2 regions of the Shewanella sp. FJAT-51649 genome follow, and region 1 is predicted to be linked to the other one. Evidence: riboswitches for the same ligand, from Rfam matches in the RefSeq annotation. Region 1 holds a riboswitch; the other holds the start of a gene.
The links. Region 1 has a riboswitch for cobalamin ahead of K0H59_RS17525 (TonB-dependent receptor). Riboswitches for the same ligand answer to the same signal wherever they lie in the genome.
Positions count from the first base shown of each region.

Region 2: it holds a riboswitch for cobalamin, as region 1 does, so the genes downstream of both, K0H59_RS16600 (ABC transporter ATP-binding protein) here and K0H59_RS17525 (TonB-dependent receptor) in region 1, are expected to answer to the same signal.

Region 1 covers NZ_CP080411.1:3,992,713-4,004,782, forward strand. Annotated here, with positions in the region: gene K0H59_RS17500 (CoA transferase subunit A) at 1-442, shown strand, start outside; gene K0H59_RS17505 (3-oxoacid CoA-transferase subunit B) at 452-1,114, shown strand; gene metE (5-methyltetrahydropteroyltriglutamate--homocysteine S-methyltransferase) at 1,249-3,519, opposite strand; gene K0H59_RS17515 (LysR family transcriptional regulator) at 3,720-4,625, shown strand; gene K0H59_RS17520 (HDOD domain-containing protein) at 4,687-5,415, opposite strand; gene K0H59_RS17525 (TonB-dependent receptor) at 5,697-7,658, opposite strand; cobalamin riboswitch at 7,767-7,997, opposite strand; gene K0H59_RS17530 (hypothetical protein) at 8,125-8,793, opposite strand; gene K0H59_RS17535 (hypothetical protein) at 9,040-10,476, opposite strand; gene K0H59_RS17540 (DUF3592 domain-containing protein) at 10,480-11,841, opposite strand; gene rihA (pyrimidine-specific ribonucleoside hydrolase RihA) at 12,049-12,070, shown strand, end outside.
Region 2 covers NZ_CP080411.1:3,751,181-3,763,250, forward strand. Annotated here, with positions in the region: gene K0H59_RS21350 (AAA family ATPase) at 1-121, opposite strand, end outside; gene K0H59_RS16560 (cobalamin-binding protein) at 203-1,027, opposite strand; gene K0H59_RS16565 (DUF2235 domain-containing protein) at 1,043-2,080, opposite strand; gene cobO (cob(I)yrinic acid a,c-diamide adenosyltransferase) at 2,229-2,864, opposite strand; gene K0H59_RS16575 (cobyric acid synthase) at 2,893-4,503, opposite strand; gene cobU (bifunctional adenosylcobinamide kinase/adenosylcobinamide-phosphate guanylyltransferase) at 4,594-5,196, opposite strand; gene K0H59_RS16585 (adenosylcobinamide-GDP ribazoletransferase) at 5,193-5,981, opposite strand; gene cobT (nicotinate-nucleotide--dimethylbenzimidazole phosphoribosyltransferase) at 6,078-7,130, opposite strand; gene K0H59_RS16595 (iron ABC transporter permease) at 7,293-8,441, opposite strand; gene K0H59_RS16600 (ABC transporter ATP-binding protein) at 8,438-9,418, opposite strand; cobalamin riboswitch at 9,551-9,710, opposite strand; gene K0H59_RS16605 (histidine phosphatase family protein) at 9,890-10,612, opposite strand; gene metH (methionine synthase) at 10,822-12,070, shown strand, end outside.

The DNA.
Region 1 (12,070 bases):
GCAGATGATGTCTGGCGAACTGGAAGTCGAACTCACGCCGCAGGGCACGCTGGCGGAAAAAATGCGAGCGGCGGGCGCGGGCATTCCGGCTTTTTATACCGCAACCGGCTATGGCACTGACGTGGCAATAGGTAAAGAAGTCAAAGAATTCAATGGGCGCCATTATATTCTTGAAGAGTCCATTACAGGCGACTTTGCCATAGTCAAAGCCTGGAAGGCCGACACCTTCGGCAATTTAGTCTTTCGCAGAACCGCCCGTAACTTCAATCCGCTTGCCGCCACAGCGGGCAAGATAACCGTGGTGGAGGTGGAGGAAATTGTCGAGCCGGGTCAATTAGATCCCGATGAAATCCATACGCCCGGCATCTATGTCGATCGGCTTATCCAAGGCAGCTTCGAGAAACGTATCGAACAACTGACTACCCGCCCCTCCAGCAAATAGGATTTAGTTATGGCACTTTCAAGAGAACAACTCGCCCAGCGCGTCGCCCAAGAACTCAAAGATGGCTATTACGTGAATCTCGGCATTGGTATCCCCACACTGGTGGCAAATTACATTCCCGAAGGCATTGAAGTAATGTTGCAATCCGAAAACGGCCTCCTAGGGATGGGGCCTTTTCCAACCATGGAAGAGGTCGATGCCGACTTAATCAATGCAGGAAAACAAACCGTGACTATGGCAAGGGGCGCCGCCCTCTTCGACTCCGCCGAGTCCTTTGCGATGATCCGTGGCGGCCATGTGGATCTCACCGTATTAGGCGCCTTTGAGGTCGACACTCAGGGCAATATCGCCTCCTATATGATCCCTGGAAAACTGATTAAAGGCATGGGCGGCGCCATGGATCTTGTCGCCGGCGCCGACAATATAATTGTGACCATGACCCACGCTTCAAAACAAGGTGAATCTAAGCTGTTAACCGAGTGCACCCTGCCGCTAACGGGTAAGGGCTGTATCAAAAAAGTACTGACAGACTTAGCCTTTATCGAAATCAAAGAAGGCAAATTTCATCTACTAGAACGTGCGCCAGGTGTGAGTGTCGAGGAGATTATCAAGCTCACCGCAGGCGAATTGGTGGTACCTGAGCATGTCCCAGAGATGATGTTTAACGAATAAGCACCATTAAACAGTAGGCTCAAGTTCGCATTCCAACATGCCTTTTCAAATCGCCAATAAAAATAGGGATACCTAAGGTATCCCTATTTTTTACGCTATGCCAAAGAGGCATTAATTGCGGATATTACAAGCGCTTATCCAAGGCGGCGACGCAGTTCGCGGGTCGCATCAACCATGTTCTTCAGCGCGGGCTCAACCTCATCCCAAGTGCGGGTCTTCAGGCCGCAATCAGGGTTAACCCAGAGTTGACGCACAGGCACTTTTTGCGCCGCTTTTTCGATAAGGTGCACCATGGCCTCCACACTTGGCGTATTTGGCGAATGGATATCGTAAACGCCTGGGCCAATTTCATTTGGATATTCAAAATCTTCAAAGGCGTTGAGCAGTTCCATGCGTGAACGCGAGGTCTCGATGGTGATCACATCTGCATCCATGGCGGCAATGGCGGCGATCGTGTCGTTAAACTCGCTGTAGCACATATGGGTGTGGATTTGAGTTTCATCCACAACACCCGCTGCACTCAGTTTAAAGGCATTCACCGCCCAATCTAAGTAAGCTTGCCACTCGCTCTGCTTTAATGGCAGACCTTCGCGGAAGGCGGGTTCATCAATTTGAATAATGCCAATACCCGCATTTTGTAAATCCACCACTTCATCTCTGATTGCCAGCGCCAATTGGGTGGCAATGGTATCGCGGCTGATATCTTCACGGGCAAACGACCAATGTAGAATCGTCACCGGGCCCGTTAACATACCTTTGACGGGTTTGTCCGTCAGGCTTTGGGCGAATTCGGCCCACTCAACCGTCATGGCCTTAGGGCGGCTCACATCACCATAAATCAACGGCGGCTTAACGCAGCGAGAACCATAACTCTGCACCCAACCATTTTTGGTAAAGCCCACGCCTTCGAGCTGCTCGCCGAAGTATTCCACCATGTCATTACGCTCGGCCTCACCATGAACTAGCACATCGATACCGAGTTTGAGCTGACGGTCTATGGTATCGCGGGTCACTTGCTGCAACTGCTCGGTATATTGGGCATCGCTTAACTCCCCTTTGCGCCAGCGGCTACGTAAACCACGAATGGCGGGCGTTTGTGGGAATGAGCCAATCGTGGTCGTGGGCAGCAATGGCAAACGATACTTGCGCTGCTGTACCGCTTGGCGCTCAGTAAATTCGCTCACACGTTCATAGTCAGCTTGGGTGAGCGCAGCGACACGGGCGATCACTTTTGCATCCGCAGCCTGTGCCTTAGCCTCACGGCGTGCCAAACAGGTGTTAACTATCTCTTTGGCGGCAACAGACTCTGGAGCCTGTAACAATTGGCGCACATTGGCCAGTTCCAACAGCTTTTGCTTAGCAAATGCGAGCTGCTGACGTAACGCTGGCGTGAGGGTTGTCTCTACCTCTAAATCCACAGGGCTGTGCAGCAGTGAACAGGAAGTGCCAATCCATAGGCGCGCACCTAAGTCTCTGGCAACACTGCCGATACGCTCGACAATCAGGTCAACCTCTGCCGCCCACACGTTACGGCCATTAACTACACCCGCTGAGAGAATTTGATCTGATCTTAAGGCATTGGCAAACAAGGCCAATTGTTCAGGGGCAGTCACTAAATCGAGGTGCAGACCCGCCACCGGCAACGCGGAAACCAGCGCCTGATGATGACTAATGCTGCCATAGTAACTGGTGAGTAAAATCTTCACTTGAGCCGTTTTAAGCGCTTGATAAGCTTCGCTAATCGCCGCTTGCCAATCGGCGGTTAATTCGAGTGCTAGGATTGGCTCCTCAAGCTGTACCCAAGTCACGCCCTGCGCGGCAAAACGCGCAAGAATGTCGGCATAGGCCTTTAACAGATTGGGCAATAGGCTGAGTTTATCGAAATCCTGACCCACGGTTTTGGCCAGATACAAGTAACTCACAGGACCTAACAACACGGGCTTGGCTTGATAACCCAGCGCCTGTGCCTCGGCCACTTCATCAAAAAACTGCTCATAGGCGATAGAGAACACTTGGTCTTGCTTAAGCTCTGGCACTAAGTAGTGATAGTTAGTGTTGAAATACTTCGTCATTTCAGAGGCTGGCGCATCGGTGCCAGTTGGCGCACGGCCACGGGCAACGCGGAATAAGGTATCAAGATCGATAGCGCCCTCGCCGCGGTGGCGATCTGGAATAGCGTTAAGGGTCGCACTCAGGGTTAACACTTGATCGTAAAAGGCAAAATCACCCACTGGCACTTGCTCGATCCCTGCGGCCACTTGCCATTGCCAATGGGTACGACGTAACTCCTTGGCCACCTCATGCAGTTCAGCTTGAGTGCTCTCACCACGCCAGTATTTTTCGAGGGCAAATTTCAGTTCACGACGACGCCCGATACGGGGAAAACCAAGACTGTTTAATTGCATACCATATCTTCCTTTATTTGAGATAAGCCATATTCGGCACTAGCACCCAGCTGATGGTGTTTTCTTGGCAATTTTTCGCATTTAAGCCTAGATAAATCACAATGGGCGTCTGGACGTCTAGAAGTTTATTGTGATAGTCTCTATGCCAGCAACCGAATTGATTTCAAGCACAACATGAGCGAAATTCACTTGGAGTGATCATGATCGAACTAAGACATCTGCGAACCTTAATGGCACTGAAGGAAAGTGGCAGCTTGGCGGGCGCAGCCAAAAAACGTTTTGTCACTCAATCGGCTCTCTCCCATCAAATTAAGGAGTTAGAGCAACGAATTAACTCGCCCATTTTTGTGCGTAAAAGCAAACCCCTCTCCTTTACTCAAGAAGGCGCACGGCTGTTGCACCTCGCCGAGGAGATCCTGCCGAAGGTGTTAGAAACGGAAACGGATCTGAAAAATGGCCTAGAGACAGAGACCAATCAGCTCAGAGTCGGGATTGAATGCCACAGCTGTTTTCGCTGGTTAATGCCAGTGATGGAGCAATTTAGGCAAGATCATCCGCAGGCCGAGTTAGATCTGTCGAGCCGTCATCTATTCGATTCGCTCAATGCCTTGGAGATGGGCGAACTCGATATAGTGCTGACCTCAGATCCCGTGCCGGGGCACTCGCTCGCCTATCAGCATTTGTTTGATTTTGAAGTGAAGTTAGTGGTTGCCAAGGATCATCCCTTAGCGAAAGAAGCCTATGTTACGCCTAAGCAATTAGCTCGCTTACCCATTATCAGCTACCCAGTGCCACTGGCGCGTTTAGATATTTACCGCCACTTTTTAGAACCGGCTGGTGTTGAGGCGGGCGAGCAAAAAACCTGCGATTTGACCATGATGTTATTGCAACGCATCGCCTGTAAGGACGGTATCGCGGCCCTGCCCAACTGGTCAATCAATGAGGGACATGGCTTGAGTTTAGCTTCAGTCAAACTCGGCCAAGAAGGCTTAAAACGCCCACTATTTGGTGCCTATCGCCGCCACAGCGCGAACTCAGCCTTAGTGCAAAACTGGCTGCAACTGGTGGCCAGCGAAGGCTTAGCGCGTCAGCAAAAATCCAATTAGCGCCGTAAAAACAGCATAAAAAAAGCCTGCAATCGCAGGCTTTTTTATTAAAGGCACATGCCTAAAGCGGGTTGAGTAACATACCGCGCATCGAGAGCACACGACGTAGAATCAACCCGGGAGAATTTTGATTACGGGTCTGGCGCAGATTATGGGCGATCATAAACTCTTGGCGCAGATCCTGATCGAGATCTAAAGCCTCAAAGGCTTCGATGGTTAAGGTCTGCTGCTGATTATCAATCAATGACTTAATCACGCTTAACGGGAAAGATTGCTCAGAGCTGGCATTTAAGTATGCAAAGGCCGTTAAGGCAATGATTTGCCCGAACACGCTAAACAGCGCCAAGGTTTGTACTTCATCAGGGTCAACTTCAACATCCGGCATATCGACTAGGCTGTCGACCGCATCGGTAGCAATATTCTCCGTGAGTTTCCAATAACCTTGCACCAACTTCTTATAGGGTTGGGGGAGTTCATCGAGGCGTTCTTTCAAGTAGAAGGTGAAGGCATAACGATAAATATTAACCTGGCCTAAACGGATCAGGGCGTCTTTTAAGGAACGAGATTTAGGATTTACGACGCCTGAAGCCTGCGCCGAATTACTGCGCATCAACATATGAGCAGCTAATGCGGGATCGCTCGAAATAATATCGATCACATTACGAATGTCGCCTTCGGCAAGGATCGCTTTTTTGAGTGGAATTAAGATCCCACGGCGACCAATCACTTGCTCTTCATTCGCTATGATGGCTCTCACTTGAGTAAAAACCTGTTGCTCAAGATCTGTCATAAGACACTTTACACCTGTTAATTTGCTATAAGATGATTCGAATACCGCTCACATCATACCCAAACTACAAAGAATTTCAGCCCTAAGTCGTAGAATAATTGTGACTATGCTTTAGATGCAGTGATCTACAGCACAAGCAACGACTTAGGCTATCTGAATATAGGGCGAACTTATAAAGAATACACCGAGAAAATGGATTTTTCTCTGCGTATAGCCAAACAACAGAAATAATAAGGCCAGACAGAGTCTGGCCTTATATAGATTAACGATTAGTCTCAAGCTTAGAAGCGGTAACCCACAGTCAAGCGAATATCACGTCCGCGACCAGCGTAATAGCTATCACCCCAAATGCCACCGTAATAACCCGAGCTAACATACTCTTTATCAAACAGGTTATCGATACGCAGGCTCGCTAACCAAGCATCACGGGTATAGTTCAGGGCCAGATTACCTAAAACATAGCTAGATAATTTATCGCCCTCGTTAGCGTTATCGCCTTCGATAAAACGATCACCCGTGTAAATCGCCTCGGCAAACACTTGGAAATGCTCGGCAAAATCCATGCTGACATAACCGCGTCCCGTATGCTCAGCCACCCAAGACAATTGCTTGCCATCATTCACCCCATCGGTAAATTCGGCATCGATATAGTTATATTCCAAGCCTAGGGTTAGGGCTTGAGTGACCTGCCAATCCCAATCGGCACTCGCGCCATAGCGGCGTGAAGCATCGGCATTGACGTTGGCGCCTTGGAAGCTGCCACCAACAGGTTTTTCAGCGCTTGGGTCGAAGACGATTTCATCTTCTAAATCGAGGCGATATAGGCTGACGCGTAGGCTTTGGCTAGCAACAGTCCAATCCCAACCCGCCTCATAGGAACGCCCCGTCTGCGGCTTTAAGCCATACACATCTTTCGGGGTGTAAGCTTGCTCATCGACCTTAGCGAAGCGGAAGTTTTCATCACCACGCAGATAGAATCTGTGCTCGGCGCTCGGACGGTAATTTAAACCGAACTCGAATGCGGTCGCATCTTCATCTAAATCGATACCGTTTGGATAGACATTGCCATCGACCAGATCGTCGGTCACTCGCGCATAACGTCCGCCCACCACATAGCTTAAGGTGTGGCTTAATGGCACTGTGGCTTGCAGGTAAGCACTCTGCATTTCCTGCACGTTGCTGCGCGCCATAGAGTCAAACTCGGCCTTACCGCGGCTGATATCCAAACCCGTGACTAGGTTTAGCTCACCTTGACGAGTGCTGTAGGTTGCGAGCGCTTTAGGACTAAACATCAGCAGCGAGCGAGTATTATGGCTACCCGCCCCCCAGTTTAATGAACTCACTAAGGTATCGCTGTAATCCAGATCCGCCGCCAAGGCCCAGTTTTGGTTAAGCTGATGCTGATAACCGCTGCGCACCGCCGTGGTCATCTCATGAACATATTCGCTGCTATTAGAAGACTGACGTGGATTTTCTTTGAACTGTTTTACCGTCAACGAACCTGGATTCTCGCGGTCATCATCGTAATAGCTGGTTTCAACGAAGAAAGAATCAGTGGCGGTTTTATATTGAATACGGCCTAAGATAGAGCCAGTTTCATTGGCATTATGCTTGCGATAGTTATCGCCTTGGTTGTAGCTACCAGTCAGGAAATAGTGCCAATCTTTATTGATGGCGCCCGACACATCGCCGCGACCTTCGTAGGTATTAAAGCTGCCGCCGGATAATTGCACGCTGCCGCCCGTATTCTCAGGCGATTTAGTCACAATGTTGATCACCCCGCCTACCGCTTGGTCGCCATAGAGCACGCCGGCACTGCCAGATAGAATTTCAACACGCTCAATTAAATTGAGTGGAATCGCATTCAGGCTAGGTGCGGCGATATCGATATTATTCAAGCGACGACCATCGAGCAAAATCAGCGTGTTATTAACCGCAGAGCTCGCGCTAAAGCCGCGCATCGCAAAGCTAGTACCAATGTTATTGTCGGACAGCTGAATACCGCTTTGACCACGTAAGACTTCGGTCAAGCTGGTTGCGCCGCTCTGCTCAATCGCAGCGGCATCAATCACATTCACATTGGCGGCAATATTTAAGGGGGTCTTGTCTGAACGGCCAATGACGACAATATGCTCATCGACTTTGGCGACGCTGGCATCATCGGCCGCCACGGCGGGGGCGATAACAGAAAAGCTGCAAAGGCTGCCGATCAGCAGCGCGATTTTAGTTGGATGTGTTCCCATTTTACCTTTAACTCCTGCAAGGAAAACGGGGCATTGGCGCCACGATACCGTTGATTCAGTAACAAATACTGACAGTCACTATCGCATTTTGAGATCTGCCCACCGAAATCTCAAAAACACCTTTAGGGCCGGTCTCCGGACTTAGGCTATGTCTATCTCAACGAGAGATAAACGCGAAACTGACCTTTGCACACTCGATTCTCTGGCTAACCTTGAGCTACCTTGCGAATGCGGTCGTCTCTCACCTTTTACCGTTGCGGGGGCAGTGCCAGAATTTCACTGGCTTCCCGATTATCTCGCGACGAATGCGTCGCAAGCACCACAGAAGGTTGACTAAAAATGAGGTTCATAGGGCGAAAAAACCAGTTAACGCCCAACAAGGCTCGTGGCATATCAAGCCTGAGCGCGCGCATTATAGACGTCTATACGGATGAAAGTCCATGATCATCCGTCTATCGACTGACAACTACTTTAAGGAAAAGGGCGCCAAGGCTGAGATAAAGTCGGCACTGTTGGCCGCTTGTAGAGGAGGTTTATCGGCAGAAAACACCTCACCACGCATCGATTTATGCAGCAAATACAAATCCTTGTCGCCACTCACTACAGTGTAATAACCAATTTCGCCCTGGGGATGAGAGGTAAAGGCCGTTGGATTGAATTGAGTTGCGCCATGGACATTCGGCATAGTGGTACAACCGAGAATCGCTTGAAATCCGTCGTGACCATCCACTTGGGTATCCCCCAGCTTTTGGTAAACCACCTCACCGTCACAGGAGGCTTGGTAAGTCTCGGCCATCGCATCTAAAAACTGCTCCGGGCTCACGCTTTCGGCCATATCCTTAAAGCCTTGCACACAAAACAGCGCACTCCATTGATTGAGCGCCTCCTGCTCCGGCACAAATTCCGCCATAAACATACCCGCACGTTCTTCGTGGTAGGCTTTGCGCCACCCCTCAGGCAGGTTAAATCCTAATTGCTGGCTAAAGACGGGAAGCACATGTGAATGGGAAGCACTGCTCTCATGGCGAGGCATATCCAATTTCGCCTCGACGGATTCGGAGCCGATTAGGCTGCATAGCATCAATACGCTCGCACCCTGCCATAACCTCATCTGCATATGGGGTATACATTTCATTATTATCATCCTTGTATCGCATTGTTATGGGTTAATACGACATATGAAATTGCATAGAAAACATCCAGCATTCTAGCGAAGATGTAAATAAGATAACAGTTAAAAAACGAAACAAAATGATACTTATACAGTCATAACAACTGTAAAACAGTAAATAGCAGCTGAAGATAGGGGCTGTGAGGGATTAAAAAAGCTGGTGAATGGATCTTCACCAGCAGAGGTATGCCCTACATGCCCAACAATGAATTATTCAAATGACCAATTGATTTTCCGCTGCGGCCTTGCCTGACTCAAAATCGCCTGACGTTGCTCCGGGGTCTCACATTGGGCAGCGAGGGTAAATTCCAGCGGCTTAACCACCAAGGAATCTGCAGGTTGTACAGGCGATTTATCAAACATTCCGAGATTCATCGACCAAGAGACCCATTCTCCCTTTTCACTGATCCCCACAAAACCATCATTTGCCTGCGCTAACCAAGTGAGGCGCGGAATGCGTTCAATCAGTTGCTCGACATTTTTAAGGTTTGCCCGATAACCGACGGGTACCACTTTGCCGTCGGGGCGCGTAAAGGCAAAGGAGGACTTGCCTAGGGTAATTTTGCTGCCCTGCTGCCAATACTTGTCGAGGATCTCTTGAGCCTGATGAAAGCCAAACAGATAGGCGTAATCCGTATCGTCGGCGAGAATTTGCGGCGTAGTGTTGTCACGCAGTAGCAAGAATCCCGGGCCGACGCTGATAATCTCTTTCACGCCTGTGATATCGGTTTTCTTAATCCAATCGACGCCACAGTTAATGCCATCGCCCCAGAAATGCGCGTCACCCGTTGGACTTAACACCGCAAACGCGCAACTGTTTGCCGTGAGACTCACCACATCCTTAAGCGCGCTGCGGATAGGATAAGCATCACTGCGCCAGCCCCAACTCACCACTGAGCCATCTTTTTTTAAGGCGGCATAGGTATTTTGAAAATATTCGATATGTTTAATATCCGTCAGCTGCGACTGCAACTTCTTCATATTGGTCGAACTTTCAACCTCCCCCCAAACTACGGCGCTGGCGTCTTTTTTCAGGGCAATAAAACTGCGCCCTTTAGCAAAGATATCGACCACATCGACTAACTCATCCTGCACCTGCAAACTATTGCCGCCGTAAGGCCCGTAGCCCCAAGTATGCACCTTACCATTGGCGTCGAGGGCGGCTACGGCCTCTCGGTTAGCGAATAACTTAGTGATATTGGTCATGCGCGCTTGCAATGCCTTGTCCAGACTCAACTTGCCCGCATTGCCCCAATAGACCACAGTGCCATCTTGGCGCAGCGCAGCAAACCCATCTTTAACAGGGACAATTTGCTTCACTTGCTTAAGTTGTTCTGTCACCTCACGGCTATCGCCACCGGCAAAACTATCGCCCCAAGTGATCACCTCACCAGACTTGGTTAATGCAGCGAAGGCCGTGCTGTTGGTCACCACAGTCTCAACTGCGGGTAAATCGCAGGGAATATGGCGATAATTCGGATTTGCCTCTTCCTTAAACTGGATAAGCTTGCCGTTATCAAATTGCAGCAAGGATTCCTTTTCATTTTCGACTACGGCTACGGGCTTAGGCTGGCTACAGGCGGTTAATTGTAACGCCACTAAGGCGGCCACCAATGCCAAGGGGCGTGATATAGGATAAGACTGCATTACTTATTTCCCTGTATTTGCTGAAATTTTGGTTGCTGATACTTTGGTTACTGAAAACGCGGGTTGCTGATTGGGTTGTGCTAATTTGCCTGATATCGACTCGAGTAGCAGCTTGAGTTCGTATTCAAAACCCTGAGTCGTATTTAAACGGGTTAAGAGCACTTGAATTTGTTTATCCAGTGTCTGCGCACAGTCTTGGCTGAGCGCGTCAAATGGCATTGCCTGTTTTAAGGCTGTTAAGATCAACCGTTGAACTGGGCCGATAGCCTGCCCCACTTGGCGGTTCAGTGCGGTATTGTCGAGCACTAATGTTACTAAGTAGAGTAAATAATCGAGGTGCACAGTAAAATCGACGTGGCATTGCTTTTCATCCGCCAAGCCGAATTTGAGCGCTTTGGCCTCACACAGCGCCTTCAATACCGCTAACTTTTCTGCGGTTAATTCCAACGCAAAGGGCAACTGCTTAGTGCGCGTCATCAGCACAAAGCTGGCTAAGGTTTTAGCCGACAGCGTCTGTTTACTACGGGCGAGCATCGCCAGCGCTAAGTCGTGAAATCCTAATGAACTCAAGCGATAAAAGCTTATCATCGCAATAGATTCATCTACGGATTCCAGCTTTTTTTTGCTCGGTAAAGTTTGCATTTGTTCGAATAAATCGACCAAACGCGGATAGTGTTCAGGGCAATGACCTATATGCTCAGCCGCTTCCCAGACTAGGATATTCGCAGCAGGATGCTGGCGATAGGTTTCAAGCAAACTGATAATCCCGGTGTAATCCTGTTGCTGCCCTAACCGCTTGGGTGTTGGCACATAACGGGACTCGGCCCAGCGGATCCTTAATAGCGTCAAACAGAAATAACCGACCAGCAAACTGCCTAATATACCTGCGATGCCAAAGCCGAAGTCCAATTTGGCGCGATCGCGGGTTAATTCGAGATCGGCGCTCGCCTGTGTTGGCGCCTCGGGAAGATAATGCACAACACTTTGTCCGTAGTTGGGCACTAATGCGCCAGGGGTGTCGCCCTGCGGCGGCCGTAATTGATAGGTCGCTTGGCAATTCACGCCATCTAGCTCCCATTGACGGACCAGCTTGCCTTCGGCGGTGCGATACTCAACCAAGCAAATCAATCTTTGGTTATACACGCCCGTCGAACTGCGCTCGCTGCGATAGGCGGTTTCAATCACTCGACCTATGGCCACATCGCCACGCTCCAGCAACTGATTGACCAAAAACCACTTTTGCGCCCCTTCCCAGAGGAACAGCGCGGCAACACTCATAAAAAGGAGAGGGATACAGGTCAAGAGTATTGCTAACCAACCCCAAAAACGCGTGGGTGCACTCGAGGTTAATTGACTGCGATTCATCAACACGCCAGAACTTCCTTATCATTCCATGATCGGTAAGGCATTAGAGAACTTGATTCTGCCTAAAGCGGGGCGCTATTGTAGCAGCTTATTGATAGAAATCAGAAAAAGCTCACAGTTTGCCCTAAAGACTCGGCCACATCCTAGCCTGCAAACTTGAGCATGCTATTCTACGTTTCCATTCCCGCTGTTTAAAGGAGTAACAGTATGAGTCGTCCGATTATTTTGG
Region 2 (12,070 bases), 240 kb from region 1:
GAGCCAAGGTCGATTTCCCCGCGCCCATCTTGCCGCACAGCAGCACAAGTGTGCCCTTATCACTGATTTCTGAATTGGCGCCTGAACTGATATCTACACTGACATTGATTGGTGTCGACATCTTTATCCCCCCTTACGCGCATTCCATGCTGCAATAGACTATTAACGCGCTTTAGTTACACACTTTAGTTACACGCTTTAGCTAACGTGCTTTATCCAAGGCATCACATACGGCTTTTACTCCGAGTAACGCTCTGGGCGTCGCGCGGTGCAATAAGTCGGCATTTAATTGATAAATATGCAGGTTTTTAACCGCGGGGATTTCGGCCCATTGGCTCCAATCAATCCCTTTGACATTACCTTCCTCTTCGCTCTGTAAAATCACCTCGGGCAAGGTCAGTAACACATTTTCTAAACTCACCTGCGGATAATCACTCGCCGCATCGTAGAAAACATTTTTGCCATGGCAAACACCGATGATTTGCTGGATCCAACTATTTTTCGCGACCGTCATTAAGGGCGTCGACCACAGCTGATAAAACACCTTTGGCTCGGATTTAGCCGCATTCTCGCTACGTAATCGAAGCAACTCACTGCGATAATCCGCCGCCACTCGACTCGCCTGTTCAGTGTGCCCCGTCAGCTCACCTAATTCCTCAATTTCTTTGGCGACATCCTCAAGTGTCTTTGGGGAGCTGCTATAGAGTTTAAAACCTAAGTTTTTGAGTTGATTGATATCCTCGGCTTTATTGCCCGTATCCCACACCACAATCAGATCGGGATTAAGTTCTAATACCCGCTCAATCTGGATCCCATAATAACCACCGATACTGGGAATTTTTTTCGCCGCTTCGGGATAATCCGCATAATCTGTCGCGGCCACAATCGACTCCCCTGCGCCAATGGCGTAGAGCATTTCAACCGCATGGGGCGAAAGCGCAATAATACGTTTTGCAGGCTCGGCCAGCGCCGCTATGGGTAACAGCGCCAAGCTCAGACCGAGGGCAATAAAGCGTCGCATTAACATGATATTCCTTATGATTTAATCGATGAATTCTTCTGGCCAGCCGTACTGATCAAGGTAGGTCTGCAGATTCTTAGGCCGATATTTAGGGTCTCGATCCCAGCGCGTTTTCACCGAGCGATGCAGCAACACGGGCGCGACGTTAGGGTCGATTGGGCGCAAATAGGATTGCTTAATTCGGTAAAAACTGCGGCGCGAGTCGTGTAAGGTCGACAAAGGATTGGGGTGCAAACTCGCCGCTAGGTGCGGCTCTAAGCACAAATTAAACCGCTCAGCCTCTGCCATCATCCACGCGAGCGCATTATCCGACAATAGCGAGCCATCCTTATCCGGCAGATAACTGCCACCAATATTGCTATGGGCACCGGCAAACCAGACCTGCTGCATATCCATATTGTCGCGCAGTTGCCAAATCGTAGGCTCGAAGTCGCTGCGGTGTTCGTCTATCGCCAAGGCATGGCGGGCAACCCGCACATTGCGGCCAATCTTAGTGTCGTAAAACTCGTCTTTATCTTCGAATAAGCCGAGGAACGAAATCGGGATCCCCATGGCGCCCACAGTATCCCACACGCCGACAAACTTAATCTCCCGCGATTCGTGGCTATGCTTTTGTCTAAATTCAACGGATTTATCGCCGCTTGGGGCAAAGGGTGCACTGCTTTTTTTATAGTGGTCAAAGGCTTGTTGAATCAGCCTCGCATCGTGGCGCTTGAGGATGCCGCAGTTATTGATAAGACCACACAAACAGCGCACTGTGTAAGCGCCTCGGCTAAAGCCAAACAGATAGATCTCATCACCGGGGGAGTAGTTCTGCACTATGTAGCGGTAACCATCCATGATATTTTTGTGCAGCCCACGCCCCGTCGCGCCGCCGATGGCTTGATCGTAATAGGAGCCAACGCCCCAGTCGTAAAACACCTGCTGGGGTTTTCCATCGGCCGCCATCGGGCTGATAGCCCGCGCTAGACGCAGCACATTGGTGGGAAAATCCACCTTCAGGTCTTTCTCTGGCCGATTCCAAGTACCGTCGGCACAAATCACAATACGTTTATTCATCGCATCATCCTTGAGTTACCCATGCTACTCACGCTATCGATAAAAACGCTAACGATAGAGACGCTAACGGATTTTACCGAGGAACAACAGCCCTAATTGGGTTTAAAGGGCGGCTCGCGGTGTCACCCATCCGCCTTAGCCGCTCGGCTTAATAGTCGAATCCCGGCTGTGCTTTAATGCCCGCTTCGAAGGCATGTTTAATGGGTTGCACTTCGCTGACCGTATCCGCCAGTTCGATAATCGCGCGGTGGCAAGCACGGCCAGTGATAATCACATGCTGCATCGGCGGACGGTTTTTCAGCGCCGTGAGCACCCGCTCCACATCGAGGTAATGGTAACTCACCATATAGGTCAGTTCATCGAGCATCAGGCAATCAATACTCTCGTCTTGGAGCAAGGCTTCGGCGGCTTCCCACGCCACGAGGGCGGCGGCTGTGTCCTTTTCTCTGTCTTGGGTTTCCCAGGTAAAGCCAGTGCCCATCACATGAAAGGCCACGCCTGCACCTTCAAGCAAATTACGCTCGCCGCACTCCCATGTGCCCTTGATAAATTGCACTACAGCCGCTTTTTTGCCATGTCCGACCGCGCGGGCAACCGTGCCAAAACCTGAGGTCGACTTGCCCTTGCCATTGCCTGTGAGCACCAGCAGAATGCCTTTTTCTTCTTGGGCGGCGGCAATTTTAGCGTCCACACCCGCCTTCACTTTTTGCTGGCGCGCCTTATGGCGTTCAGCCTTGATTTGCGCTTGCTCGTTGTCGAGCTGTTTTTCGTTCTCTACTGTCATGATCTTCTGTTCTTCCTACTGCTAACACTTATGCATTTATAATGGATGCGAGTTTTTGCATATCGAGGTGCTTGGCTAATACATCGGCCAAACGGTCCAGCTGTTGCTCGCGAATATCATTGATATCAATCGCTTGAGCATTTTCCAACCCAGCCCAGTTAAGGACAAGCTGGCAGGCCTCTGGGCTGTCGAATAGCCCATGTAAATAGCTGCCGAGCACTTGCCCGTCGTCACTTAAACAGCCATCGGCAAAAGACTTTTCTGCCTGTTGATCGCAAGCACTCTCACTTTTCAAGCGTAATGGCGCACTCTTGGCGGCATCACTGGACGTGAGATATTCGGACTCACCGCAGTGGATCTCATAGCCCTTCACCTCTACTTGTTGCCCTTGCAGCGCTAACTGGCCTGTGACACTACGTAACTGCTTTTCGGCCTTAAATTCGGTGGTAATGGGTAAATATCCCAGCCCTTGGCTCACGCCGAGCGCGTCTTCAATCCCCATGGGATCGGCAATGCTTTCACCCAGCATTTGATAGCCGCCGCAAATCCCCAGCAACTTACCGCCGTAGCGCAAATGCTTAGCAATTTGTTTGTCCCAGCCCTGCTCACGCAAAAAAGCCAAGTCCGCTCGGACATTCTTGCTGCCGGGTAAAATCAGCAGATCGGCGGTAATCTCCTGCGTCGGTGCTGAGGCCTGAGTCTGGAGCGAGACATAATCAAAATCGATATCCGGGTGCAGTCTAAGCGGGTCAAAATCCGTATGATTACTGGTGCGGGGATACACTAATACCCGCACCTTAAAACGGCTTTGTACCTGCTTAGTGGGCGACTCGATAAGTGCATCCTCGGCGTCTAAATGCAAATCATGCAAATAGGGCAACACGCCCAACACGGGCTTTTGCGTATGGGCCTCGAGCCAATCGAGACCAGACTGCAATAAGCTGATATCGCCACGAAAACGATTGATCACAAAGCCTTTTACCCTAGTCTGCTCGGAGGGAGACAATAGCGCTAAGGTGCCCACTAAATGGGCAAACACCCCGCCTTTGTCGATGTCGGCAATAATGATCACCGGGCAGTCGACCGCCTCGGCAAAGCCCATATTGGCGATATCACCTTCGCGCAGATTAATTTCCGCCGGGCTTCCCGCCCCTTCAACCACAATCGTTTGGTATTGCAGACCTAAACGGGCAAAGGATTCCAGCACGGCATTTAGCGCCATGGCTTTATAATCCTTAGACTTTTCCCCGAAAAAGGCCGAGGCCTCTAAGGTGGTTAAGACTTTGCCGTGCACTATGATCTGCGCGCCCGTGTCCGAGCTTGGCTTAAGCAGGATGGGATTAAAATCCGTGTGCGGCGCGAGAAAACAGGCTGCGGCTTGCAGCGCCTGAGCGCGGCCAATCTCGCCACCATCAATGGTGACGGCGCTGTTGAGCGCCATATTCTGTGGCTTAAAAGGCGCGACCTTAACCCCCTCACGGGCGAGCAGACGACAAATCCCCGCCACCAACGTACTTTTGCCTGCATCCGAGGTTGTCCCCTGCACCATAAGCACTTTTGCGCCAGAATGCTGAGCTGCTATTCGTGACTCGTTTTGCGACAAGGCTGAAGTAGGGCTGGAGGTGTTATTTGAATTCATGGGCAAGAACGTCACTCAACAGAGGAAAATTGACTAAAGGGGAATCGGTGGTTCGCTCCCTTCCTAAGAATGCGTCGACAATACTTTGTCTTAACTCGATTTAAGCACCAATGGCAGACCCGCCACCACTAAGGTCACATTATCCGCCACCTCGGCAACGGCCTGATTTAACCAACCCGCCTCATCGACAAACTGACGACTCAATTCACCCAAGGGCACAATGCCAGAGCCGACCTCATTGCTGATTAAAATCACTACGCCCTCAAGGGTGCTTAAGGTCTGGATAAAATCGGCGTGCTGCTGCCGCCAGTGTTCTAAAGGCTCATGGCGAGAGCGGGCAAAATCCAAGGCAAAGTCCGATTCCGTTGAAGCGGGTTCTGCCTCGGGGCTTTGTGCAAGTAATTGATTGGTGAGCCAAAGCGTTAAACAATCTACCAGAATCACTCGGCCGGGTTTGGCTAAGTGTTTGAGCTTGGCGGTTAATGCCAAGGGTTCTTCGACTAGTTGCCAGTCAATATCATCCTTAGCACGTCCATCCTGATGTAAACGAATGCGACTGCTCATTTCGGCATCGAGCGCCTGTGCCGTCGCCAGATAGCAGGCATCGAATCCGAGGGCGGTATACTGGCGCACTAAGGCTTCGCCGTAGCGGCTCTTGCCACTACGCGCGCCGCCTAGCACTAAATGGATCACAGTATGCTACCCACAACCAGCAGCACGAAGTAACAGACGATTTCGCAGATCTGCTGCGCCGCGCCTAAGGTATCACCCGTGTAGCCGCCGATTTGGCGTCTAAAGATCACCACAATCAAACGGCGCAGACCTATCATCACCAGTAACAGTGACAGCGCGGCAATGCCCTTAAGCACTAGCAGCACTAACACGCCGCTGGCGATCAAAATAAACAGTTCATTAATGCCTTGATGCTGCGCTAACGGCTTGGATTTACTGGACTCATCGTCGCGCACATATTTCTCGGTAAAGATAAGGCTGGCGGCAACTACGCGGCTCACAGTATGGGCGACTATCATCGCTGAGCCTGCAACTACAGGGTCATAAAGTGCGAGTTCCACTAATAATTGCCACTTGAGCATCAGCACGAGCATCAAAGCCAAGGCGCCGTAGCTCCCTAGGCGAGAGTCTTTCATGATCCGTAGCTTGTCTTCTGCCGTCCAACCACCACCGAAACCATCGAAGGTATCGGCTAAACCGTCCTCGTGAAAACCACCCGTTAACAGCACGCCCGTGACCATAGACAGCAGCACAGACACGCCGGCGGGCAACCAGTTTTGGGTGAGCCAAAACACGATGGCACTGAGTAGCCCCACCAGCAGGCCCACTAAGCCAAAGTAACGGCTGGCTTTATTGAGCTTGTCGGCATCGACCTCAACCCATTTGGGCATAGGAATGCGAGTAAAATAGCCCATGGCCACTAAAAACAAATCTATCTCTTTGTGCCAGCTTTCGCGTTCTGACATAAAGCATCCTTAGTGAATTAACACTTGCTGCAAGGTTTAAGATTAAAAAGGTCAGCTAAAAGTTATTATTTTAAATAAGCTACTTAGCAGCGCACATCATACAACAGCCTCAATCCCCGCATCACTAAAACTCGCCATTTGATTGTAAAAATTTACAGCGGCTTGAATTAACGGCAATGCCAAGGCAGCGCCCGTGCCTTCGCCTAATCGCAGCCCTAAAGATAACAAGGGCTTAGCCTTTAAATGTTCCAACATGCGCTGATGACCTTGCTCCTCGGAGCGGTGGGCAAAAATCAAATAATCCCGCACATTCGCGTTGATATTCACGGCAACCAAAGCCGCTGCGGTTGCAATAAAACCATCCACCACGACCAGCATCTTGCGCTCGGCGGCGGCGAGCATGGCTCCCGTCATTTGCACAATTTCAAAGCCGCCCAAACAGGCCAGCACTTGCCGAGGCCCTGTCATCGCACTCTGGTGTAACAGCAGCGCGAGTTCGATAAGCATCTGTTTACGCTCTAGGGTCTCGCTATTGATGCCCGTACCACGGCCAACACAGTCGGCCACATCGAGTTGCATAATGGCCGCCATAATTGCCGCCGCTGACGAAGTATTGCCTATACCCATCTCACCAAATGCGACCAAGTTACAGCCCTCCTGATGGTGACGCTCGATTAACGCCTGCGCCATGGCAAAGCCCTTATCCACGCAGGCTAACGTCATGGCAGGTTCTAAGTGAATCGCGGCCGTTCCCGCGCCAAGGCGTTGGTCGATAATGCCTTCGGCATCTTCAACTGGGGTTAAAATACCGCAATCAATCACTTCGAGATTGAAGCCTAACTGACTACAAAACACATTGATGGCCGCGCCGCCATGGGCAAAGTTTTGCACCATCTGCCGCGTGACTTCACTCGGGGCAATCGACACGCCTTCGGCAGCAATCCCATGATCTCCGGCAAACACCAACATAGTCGGGTTAACTATCTGCAACTGCTTAGCCCCTTGGATGCGGGCAATTTGCAACGCCAAGGACTCTAACTGCCCCAGAGCGCCGGGCGGCTTAGTCTTAAGATCGATCTTTTGCTGGATGAGTTGATCCTGCGCTTTACTCACAGGCTCGATTTGAAATAACGGGACAGATTGAGGCATTCACACTCCAGTGGCAATGTCGGATCCAATGATAGATCCGCTGCTAATAACTCATTTGCGAGTACGTTCGCTAACACATTCTAGAACAACAACTACGAAGCATCCTGCTGCAATTTGCCATACGCACTTAGTACTAAATTTCGGCAATCCATAAGACCCATGCTAATTCGATAGCTTGCGCCGACGCAAAATCAGCAAAAAGAAGAAGCTACCGATCGCAGCGGTAATAATCCCCACGGGTAATTCTTGATTACCAAGCAAACATCGGGCGAGTACATCAATCCACACCATAAACAGGCCGCCCACCAGCGCCGTCAGTAAGATGGGCTGACGACCGGGGAATAACAAACGAACTGTGTGCGGGATCATCAAGCCGACAAAGCCAATGCCGCCACAGGTCGCCACTAAAATCGCGGTGATAAGCGAGCAGAGCAGCAACATATTGAGGCGCAGCTTAGGCACATTCACCCCTAAGGTGTGGGCCGTTTCATCCCCCGCTTGCAGGGCCATAATTTGGCGTTTCCAACCGAGGATAATAAAAAAGCTTAGTAGCACCACTAAAGACGGCAGCACCAGCAGCGACCAACTGGCCTTAGCAAAACTGCCAAGGCTCCAAAATAACACCGATGCGGTAGCCTGCGGGCTGGCAAAGTACAGCAATAAACTGGTTAAGGCGCTAAACATAAAGGAGGTCGCCACCCCAGAGAGCAACATGCGTTCTACCTGACTCTTAAGGCCTAATCCAGCTAACGCCAGCACGATTAGCACCGACAGACTGGCACCAATAAAGGCGCCGAAGGGTAAGCTAAACCACAAGAGCCCAGCAAAAGTCCCTGAACCGCTAAAAATCCCCGAATTGGCGATAGTGCCCGCATTGCCAAACAGGCCAGAACCTGTGAATAGCGTCAGCATGACCACGGCGCCAAAGGAGGCGCCAGAGCTAATGCCGAATAGATAAGGATCGGCAAGGGGATTGCGGGTCACGGTTTGCAGCACGCTGCCCGCCAAGGACAGCCCCGCCCCCGCCACAAAGGCGAGTATAATCCGTGGCAGTCGCAGCTCCATCACAATCCGCTCTGTCATGCTGCTGGTGCTCACGGCCTCATCGGCCATAAACAAGTGACTGAGTTTATTGATAAACACCTGCAGCACATCTAAGAAGCTAATATTGGCCGCACCAAAACTCGCGGCGGCGATGGGGGTAAGCAGGGCAAAACCCGCCAAGCCTAAGATGAGCCATTGCTGACGCGTGAGCGGCGTAAAAATGTGGCTAAAAAAATTCATGGTCACCAGTTTAAGTGTGTCTATCATGGCGTGTTCTCGACGCTCTCATTTTGCAATGCAGCTCTTTGTAAGACCTCGTTTGGCGCGCTAGGGTTATGGCAGGCGCAGGCCACAGGAGGTAGCTCTTGAGCCGAAGCTGCGTGGGAGTCACTCGCCGCGCCCGCTGCATCGCTCTTGGGCTTTTGATAACCATAAAAGTAATTAATCAAGGGGTTACCATGCTGTGGATGGGGCGTCACTTGGGCGCATACTCCAAAGACTTCGGCGATACGTTCCTCGGTTAGAACCTGAGCTGGTGTGCCCATGGCACTCACCTGCCCCTTGTCCAGCAGCAATAAGTGGTCGCACAGGGCGCTGGCTAAATTCAAGTCGTGAATCGAGGCGATTACGCTGATCCCAAGGCTTCGCACTAGCTCTAAGATTTGAATTTGATAGCGGATATCGAGGTGGTTTGTCGGCTCATCTAAAATCAACAATTGCGGCTGCTGCACTATGGCGCGGGCGATCAGGGCGCGTTGCTTCTCGCCGCCGGATAAACGATCGTATTGTTGATGCACTTTATGACTCAGACCGACCTTTTCCAGCGCCTTAGCGATTTTTTCACCATCGCCGCTGGAGTTGGTATCAAACATCCCCTTATGCGGCGTGAGTCCCATGGCAACCAATTGCTCTGTGGTCATGTCGAAGTATTGCGGCGTATCCTGCTGCACCACCGCCACTTTACAGGCAAACGCCTTGGGCGACAGCTCGCTAATATCCTGCGAAAACAAACTGATATGACCTTTGGCAGGGCGAATAAAGCGGTATAAACAGCGCAGCAAACTGGATTTACCCGCGCCGTTGGGGCCTATCAGCCCGAGCATTTCCCCCTGCGGCAAGGCAAAGCTTATCTCCGAGAGGATGGTTTTTCCCTCAATCGCCCAGCTCAGTTGGCTGACCTTAAGTGCCATATTGGCGGAAGTCGCAGCGGGCGCTAAGGGCGCAAGGCTCGATGTGGAGTGCATCACTAACGATTGCTCCCACATGAATATTGATTGGTGTTATCTGTGCCTGCAGCCACTTGGGTTAACAGGGCGAAACTCATTAATGTCATCTTCTGCTCCCTCGAGTTACCCGCTCGAGAACTAAGGCTGCACGCAGCGAAAACAGAAATAGGCAGGTATCCTGACTCGTAGGGAAGACACAAAACGCTTCGACTACTCACAGTTGCGGGTACAGTTCGGGCTACTGACGGGCAGCTCCCCGATTCCCTATTATGTTTGGGTTATCCGGCGCGCTTAAGCACTGTTGCCTTTAAGCAATAGCACTCAATCGCACAAAATTCCCAACACCTATTTCTGCGACCTTTGGGCTTAACGTACTGGGTTCGTTATCTGGCTCAAATGTCAGGGAAAAGCATTATCCTATATCTTGCCCATTAGGCAATGCTGTTTAAATCAGAAAATTTTCATCATCCGATGACTGATGCTTGCAAGCTACTCACAGTGGCCCGATGGCCAGTCTAAACGCCAGTATCTTTTACCTTGCTCATCCTCGAGCACATTAATGGTTACCACCGCCGCCACGGGTAAGGCGAGCTGACTGTAAAAACCTAAGGTTTTCACCGCCCCCAGCGCCCTTGACATCAAGTGGCGAATAACCCCGCCGTGGGTCACCACCCAGATATTGGCTGCAGGTGCACTGGCATTAAACTCCCCATGGGCTTGTTCATCATCCATCGCCAGCAGGGCAAACTCTTTATCAAGGATTTGTGCTATCGCGCCATCGATACGAGCTTCGAAACTTGCCATGGCTTCACCATTAGGCGGCGTCACCTCCCAGGGATTCTGCCAATAGGCCGCCATCCGCTCGCCGTCGCGTTGATATAAGTCATCGAGCAGGCAGCCATCCCAATCGCCGAAGGCTATTTCCTGTAACTCCTCCAGCAGGTTGACCTTGAGCATCGACGGCGCGGGCGCATCTAAACTTATGCCTACAGACGCACTCGAATGCAGCTCAGCCGCAAAGGCCTTGGCAAACTCGGCGCAGCGCCTCGAGGTCGAGCTATAAATGCCGTGGCACACAGTCGCCTGCGCCGCCACCGCCGCCGACATCTGCCGCCAGCCCTTTTCGCTCAGTGGCACATCGACTCGGCCTCGCAAAATCGCCCCGCCCTCGCATTCTCCATGGCGTAACAGTAATAACCTGAGCTGCTTCATCTGATCTTTCCTTTTAGCGTTTTTATCTGCCTTATCTCGCCTATGCTATACCAACTTTAGCCTTGCCCTGACAATCCGATGTCGCGTATTATGGACGTCTATACGTATAAATGTCCAAAATATAACGAACGACATTCAATAATAAAATGCAATTTGTCACCCGATTGCGTACTTTGGACTCAACTTAGCTGTAGTAAAGGTAATCATTTATGGCGATATCTCTCCATCGAGCCAGCCAAACACTGGCAGACATTCGCAACCAGTTGTCAAAGCGCATTCTGATTTTAGACGGCGCCATGGGCACTATGATCCAAGGCTACAAGCTTGAGGAAGAGGATTACCGTGGCGAGCGCTTCAAGGATTGGCATACCGACGTTAAGGGCAATAACGATCTTTTAGTGCTCACGCAGCCACACATTATCAAACAAATTCACATCGACTACCTATTAGCCGGTGCCGATATTATTGAAACCAACACCTTCAACGCCACCACTATCGCCATGGCCGACTACGACATGCAGTCGCTGTCCGCCGAAATTAACCGCGAAGGTGCGCGCCTCGCCCGCGAGGCCTGTGATGAAATCGAGCAAGCCACGGGGAAACCACGTTATGTCGCCGGTGTGTTAGGGCCCACTAACCGTACCTGCTCTATCAGTCCCGATGTTAACGATCCAGGATATCGCAATATCCACTTCGATGAGTTAGTGACCGCTTACTGCGAATCGACCCGCGCCTTAATTGAGGGCGGCGCCGATATCATTATGGTCGAGACCATCTTCGATACCTTAAACGCTAAGGCCGCCTTATTTGCCATAGAAACAGTGTTCGATGAACTCTTTGGGGCAAATTCGCCCGCGCGTTTACCGGTGATGATCTCAGGCACCATTACCGATGCCTCAGGCCGAACCCTTACCGGACAAACCACCGAAGCCTTTTATAACTCCCTTCGCCATATCAAGCCCTTATCCATCGGCCTTAACTGCGCCCTCGGCCCTAAAGAGCTGCGCCCCTACGTTGAAGAACTGTCGCGCATCGCCGAATGTTATGTCTCGGCGCACCCTAACGCGGGCCTGCCAAACGAGTTTGGCGGTTACGATGAAACCCCAGAGGATATGGCGAGCGTTATTCAAGAATGGGCCCGCGAAGGCATGCTCAACATTATCGGCGGCTGCTGTGGTAGCACGCCCGAGCATATTAAGGTTATTCGCGAAGCCGTAGAACCGTTTGCACCACGGGTACTGCCCGAGATCCCCGTCGCCTGCCGTCTCTCGGGTTTGGAACCGCTCACTATCGACGCCCAAACCCTGTTTGTGAACGTGGGCGAACGTACCAACGTGACTGGCTCGGCCAAGTTTTTAAAACTGATCAAAGAAGGTAAGTTCGAGCAGGCGCTCGATGTTGCCCGTGAACAGGTAGAAAGCGGCGCGCAGATCATCGACATCAACATGGACGAAGGCA